2 linked regions of the Pedobacter ginsengisoli genome follow. The protein of the gene in region 2 interacts with the protein of the main gene of each other region in a pairwise test. Links are inferred from orthologs where the notes say so. Each region holds a gene or a part of one and is shown on either strand. Other genes may lie near its edges.

Region 1 (2,950 bases), 3.6 Mb from region 2 along the record:
AAACGTAACGAAACCTGCGAACTGGCAACCACATCTACGCCAATATTAACCAAATTATCTACCACATAAAACTGTTGGGAAATTACCGGTTTTTGCTGATTGCCGTCCTCATAAACCTTTAAAATATAGTTGCCCGAAATTTTAGGGCGAATCTGAGTATTTGGTAACGTCAGTTGGTAGTGTGTGTATTTCTGGATGGTACCAAAGGAATATTTGTAATCTGTTATTCTATCCTCGCTTAAACTTTCCAGATAATCAATGGTAGATAAGCGCGACGATTTCCAGTCCGAAGTACAATGTTCAACCGTATACCAGTAATTTTTACTTCCGGCATTGAGGTCGTCAAATGAAAACACCAGACGCTCATTAGATTTTAGAGCAATTACCGGTAACGATTGTTCTTTTTGCGCGTTGTAACACTGTACCGTTTTTATTTGAGGCAGGTACACCTTGTTTTCGTATACAAATTGCTGCTGTTGTGCAACAGCGATTTGTATAGTTAACAGCAGCAAAAAAAATAATCCTGCGGGTTTTATCATTTACTTTCCAGTTCCATTATTTCAGAAGCCAGGTCTTCCCATGTATTCTGGGCAGTATCCAGCTTATGTTTGGCAGCTAAATATTTCTTATTTGTTTCGGCAAGTTTGCCAGCGTCCGAATAAACTGCTTCATCTGCAATTTCAGCTTCAACAGCTTTAACGTCCAATTCAAAAGCGGCAATCTCAACCTCAATCTTTTTCAGTTGGTCGTTTAGTTTTTTAAGCTGCTGCAAACTGTTTGGTGTAACAGGTTGCTTTTCTTCAATAGCTTTTTTAACCTCTTTTACCTCTTTATCTGGCCTTACCGGAACAGTGCTAGGTTTTGCAGGAGGTCTTTTGCTATTCCATTCTTCGTATTCAGCATAAGTGCCCGGATATTCTTTAATATCCTTGTCTTCTATAAACCAGATTTTATTGGCAACATTATCTAAGAAATATCTATCATGAGATACTGCAATAAAAGTACCTTCATACTGTTGCAATGCCTGAATAAGGATATTTACAGATTGGATGTCGAGGTGGTTGGTAGGCTCATCCAGAATCAGGAAGTTGGAGTCGGTTGTTAGCGATTTGGCCAAAGCAACTCTCGATTTTTCTCCCCCTGATAATACGCGGATCTTTTTGAACACATCATCACCGGTAAAAAGGAAACATCCCAATATACCACGCAATTCTGTATCTGTATGTTTAGGAGCAAAAGCTTGCAGCTCCTCAAGAATACTGTTGTCAAGATGCAACGATTCCAATTGATGCTGCGCAAAAAAGGTAGTAGTAACATTATGGCCTGTTTCGCATTTGCCGGTATAGCCTTCAGCTCCGGCAATAATTCTAAGCAAGGTCGATTTACCCTTGCCATTAGCACCAATCAGGGCAATTTTATCACCTTTCTCAATTACGCCTTCTGCGTTTTCAAGAATATCTACATTGGGATAGCTTTTTGTAGCACCCTCAATTCTAACAACATGACGGCCAGAAGGTTTAGAGAACTTAAATTGAAAATTTACAGTAGGGTTGTCATCATCAACATCCTCCACACGTTCCATTCTGTCCAAAGCTTTCATTCTGGACTGAGCCATCTTAGCTTTAGAAGCCTTTGCTTTAAAGCGTTCAATTAAGCGCTCTTCCTGCTTAATTTTAGCCTGCTGATTTTTGAATTCTCCTTTTTGAATTTCACCACGTAAAGCTTTTTCTTCAAGGTAGAAGCTGTAATTACCGGCATAAGAAGTTAGTTTTCCTTTGCGCGATTCAACAGTTTTATTTACCACCTTATCTAAAAAGTACCTATCGTGAGAAACAATTACAATAGCACCTTCAAAACCTACAAGATAAGTTTCCAGCCATTTAATAGATGGTAAATCCATGTGGTTGGTAGGCTCATCCAGAAGTAGAATGTCTGGAGTTTGCAATAGAATTTTGGCAAGCATAACACGCATACGCCAACCTCCCGAAAAAGTATTTAACGGCCTTAACTGATCTTGTGTACTAAAACCCAGACCAGCTAAAATCTCATTAGCCCTGTATTCTATATTATATCCATCTAAAGCTTCAAATTCCTGTTGCTTATCACTCAGTTTATTTAAAACTTCTTCAGAATAATCTGTTTCTATTTTTTTAAGCAGTTCCTCAATTTCATCATGCAATTGGTTTTGGCGTTCAAAAGCCTCCATTGCAACATGTAATATACTATGGTGAGAATCGTAAGAAAGTAAATCCTGGTTTAAGTAGCCTATTTTTAAGTCTTTAGACATAGAAACAGTACCTGAAGAAGGAGCATACTCACCTACAATTATTTTTAAAAGAGTAGATTTTCCTGTTCCATTTGCACCAATTAGCCCAACCCGGTCGCCTGGTTTAATGTGCCAGTTTGCCTCATCATACAGCGCTCTGGAGCCAATTAGAAATGTTAAGTCGTTTATCGAAATCATGTGGCTGCAAAAATACAAACAAATTCCTATCTTCGTCCCATGTACCGTTTAATTAAGCCTATATTTTTTAAATTTGACCCAGAGGAAGTGCATTATTTCGTTGTGAAACGACTGAAATGGTTTCACGATCACTTTCCGCTTGGCCAGACTATCCTTAGAGGTAGTTTTGATGTTAACATTAAAGGGCTTGAACGCGAAGTTTTTGGTATTAAATTTAAAAATCCGGTAGGTCTGGCTGCTGGCTTCGATAAAAACGGAGAATATATTGAAGCATTAAGCGATTTGGGTTTCGGATTTATCGAAGTAGGTACTGTAACGCCTTTGCCGCAACCAGGTAACGATAAGCCAAGGATGTTCCGTTTGGAAGATGATAGCGCTATCATAAACCGCATGGGTTTTAATAATAAAGGGGTTGATACCCTTGCTGAAAGGCTTAGGTTATTAAAAGCCGCTAACAGCGATATTGTTGTAGGTGGTAACATCGGT
Region 2 (3,341 bases):
CAGCTACTGTTTTTAAAGTTCCGGCTTGTTCTGCAGTTAATTCAAACGTTGCCTTATCAGATTCCAATTCGGCAATTACTTCGTCCATTTCAACTACATCCCCATCGTTTTTTACCCAACGTGATAAAACAACTTCGGTTATCGACTCGCCTACTGGCGGAACTTTTATTTCTATACTCATAACTGATGTATTATTTTTTCTAATCTACATTATAAACTTTGTTCACTGATTTTTTAGCAATCTTTTTCTCTGTTTCAGTAACAGGTGCTTCAAAAGCTTTTGCTAAAATATATGCCTGTTGATCTGCATGTTGTTTTGCAAATCCAGTGGCAGTACTACTGCTTTCTTTTCTTGAAATCAGTTCAATATCACTAAAGATAGTTCTTCTTAATTTACGTAACAAATATGGCCATGCGCCCATATTCTCAGGCTCTTCCTGTACCCAAACTGCCTCCTTAGCATTTTTGTATTTCTTATACACGGTTTCCATTTGTTCCAACGGAGTTGGATAAAGCTGCTCCACACGAACAATAGCAACATCCTTGATCTGATCTTTTTGTTGTTTTTCCAACAACTCATAATAGATCTTACCCGAACAGAATAATACCCTTCTAACATCAGTTGCATTAACATTTTCATCGTTAATAACCTCCTGGAATTTACCATCGGTAAACTCAGTAAGCTTCGAAACACACTGAGGGTTACGCAATAAACTTTTTGGCGTAAACACTACCAAAGGCTTTCTGAAATCACGTTTAAACTGTCTGCGTAATGCGTGGAAAAAGTTAGCTGGAGTTGTACAGTTAGCTACCTGCATATTATAATCAGCACAAAGCTCCATAAAACGCTCAATCCTTGCAGATGAGTGCTCCGGCCCTTGTCCTTCATAACCATGAGGCAATAACATTACCAAACCATTTTCGCGTTGCCATTTAGTTTCAGCACTTGCAATATACTGATCTACAACAATCTGAGCCCCGTTAAAGAAGTCACCAAACTGGGCTTCCCAAATGGTAAGCGCATTAGGATTAGCCATTGCATAACCATATTCAAAGCCCAACACACCATACTCAGATAAATGCGAATTGTAAATATCAAAAGGAGCTTGCTGGTCAGAAATATTTGCCAATGGGATATATTCTTCCTCAGAATCTTCAAGAGTAATAACCGCATGTCTGTGCGAGAATGTTCCGCGTTCAACATCCTGACCACTTAAACGCACTCTTTTTCCTTCAGCTAACAAAGTACCATAAGCCAGTTGCTCACCCATTGCCCAATCGAATACATGAGTAGTATTGGCCATTTTACTCCGCTCATCAAAAAGTTTCTCTATTTTCTTGAAGAACTTTTTATTTGATGGAAGCGTACTTATTCTTTTAGCAACTTCAAGCAATGTTGATTTTTTAACAGAAGTATTTGGCGAAGTTTCAAAATCTTTAGGTGTAGCTAAACGCATGTCTGACCATGCACCGCCAAATTTCACCTCATGATATGTAGAAGTTATTTCTTTAGCCTCATTTAAGCGTTCCTGCAATATACCACGGAACTCTTTCTCCATTTCCTTAGCCAAACTCGCTTCAAGTTTACCCTCACCAATCAATTGCTGAATATAAATATCACGTGGATTAGCATGTTTCTCTATACTTTTGTATAGAAGTGGTTGGGTGAACTTAGGCTCATCAGCCTCATTGTGGCCAAATCTGCGGTAACATAATATATCAATGAATACATCATTTCTATATTTCTGACGATATTCCATTGCTAAATTAATGGCATATACTAAAGCCTCAGGGTCATCACCATTCACATGAAATACCGGCGATAGGGTTACTTTAGCAATATCAGTACAATAAGTACTGGTACGGCCATCTTTATAGTTTGTAGTAAAACCAATCTGGTTGTTAATAATCAGGTGAATTGTACCACCGGTTTTATAACCATCCAAACCAGCCATCTGAATTACTTCATAAACAATACCCTGTCCCGCTACAGAAGCATCACCATGTATTAAAATCGGTGCAATGCGCGCATTGTCGCCACCGTACTTAAAGTCAATTTTAGATCTGGTCATACCTTCTACCACGCCATTCACTGTTTCCAGGTGAGACGGGTTAGGGCATAAACTCAAATGCACACTACTACCATTATTTGTAGTTACGTCAGTTGAGTAACCAAGGTGGTATTTCACATCACCTCCAAAAGGAGATTCAGCACTGTAACCTTTACCTTCAAATTCAGCAAAGATATCCTTATAGGTTTTCTGCATGATATTGGCAAGAACGTTTAAGCGCCCTCTGTGTGCCATACCAATTACAAACTCTTCAATTCCAAGTTCTGCACCTTTCTCAATTACCGAATCCAGGGCAGGTATTAAAGCTTCAGCACCTTCAAGAGAAAAACGCTTCTGACCAAGAAACTTAGTTCCAAGGAAATTCTCAAAACTAACCGCCTCATTCAATTTCTTTAATATCCTTCTTTTCTCATCAATAGAGAAATTTGGAGTATTACGTACGCTCTCCATTTTATTTTCAATCCACGAAAGAACTTCAGGAGTACGTACATACTTATATTCAGCACCAATAGAACGGCAATAAGTTTGCTTTAAAAAATCAATTATATCACTCAGTTTGGCCGCTCCAATACCAATCTCAATTCCAGAATTAAATACAGTGTCAAGGTCTGCCTTTGTTAATCCAAAGTTTTCCATATCCAAAGTAGGTAAATGATGGCGTCTTTCCCTTACCGGATTAGTTTGGGTAAACAGGTGACCACGCTGGCGATACCCGTTAATTAAATTAAGAACATTAATTTCTTTTAAAAAATGCTCCGGGGTTTCAGAACTAACAGATGTTCCTGAAGATCCTCTTCCAAAATCAAAGCCTTCAAAAAACTTTTGCCAACCAAATTCAACGGAATTAGGATCTTGTTTATAAGACTGGTATAAGGATTCTATGTATTCGGCATTTGCGCCGTTGAGATAAGATAAATTATCCATTATGTATGAATTGCTATAAGTGTTGCAAAATTAGGTTTTTTTACCTTAAAAAACAGGTAAATTTCCTTATAAATCTTCAAGAAAATCAACCATATCGCAAACATTTTTTAGTGGAGTCAGTTGATCCTTCACAAGAATGTCAAATTCAGATATCAAACTCCCTGCCACTAACAGCGGTACGTTCAAATTATCCATCACCTTTCCTACTATTTTATTAATATCCTTACCTAAATTTAATGAGGTCAGCACAATAAAAGAGTAGTCAGGTTTATAGGCCGCTATTATTTTTTTCAGGTCAGCATAAGGTATTCCCGAACCAAGGTACAATGTATCCTGTCCGCAGCT

Evidence for each region. The genes of interacting proteins can lie anywhere in the genome.
Region 1: the proteins of CPT03_RS15805 (region 2) and CPT03_RS00835 interact in binary tests that used the Escherichia coli proteins (3 or more experiments, as listed by UniProt). The link is inferred for Pedobacter ginsengisoli from one-to-one orthologs.

The regions. Positions count from the first base shown.
Region 1 is NZ_CP024091.1:211,119-214,068, forward strand. It holds CPT03_RS00835 (ABC-F family ATP-binding cassette domain-containing protein), read right to left. Parts: upstream 2,465-2,950; coding sequence 536-2,464; downstream 1-535. Other genes in the region: CPT03_RS00830 (DUF5103 domain-containing protein), read right to left, coding at 1-539; CPT03_RS00840 (quinone-dependent dihydroorotate dehydrogenase), read left to right, coding at 2,504-2,950. UniProt on the Escherichia coli protein: Genetic data indicate it may be involved in ribosome assembly or function.
Region 2 is NZ_CP024091.1:3,828,562-3,831,902, forward strand. It holds CPT03_RS15805 (2-oxoglutarate dehydrogenase E1 component), read right to left. Parts: upstream 2,997-3,341; coding sequence 201-2,996; downstream 1-200. Other genes in the region: odhB (2-oxoglutarate dehydrogenase complex dihydrolipoyllysine-residue succinyltransferase), read right to left, coding at 1-181; CPT03_RS15810 (MerR family transcriptional regulator), read right to left, coding at 3,063-3,341. UniProt on the Escherichia coli protein: E1 component of the 2-oxoglutarate dehydrogenase (OGDH) complex which catalyzes the decarboxylation of 2-oxoglutarate, the first step in the conversion of 2-oxoglutarate to succinyl-CoA and CO(2).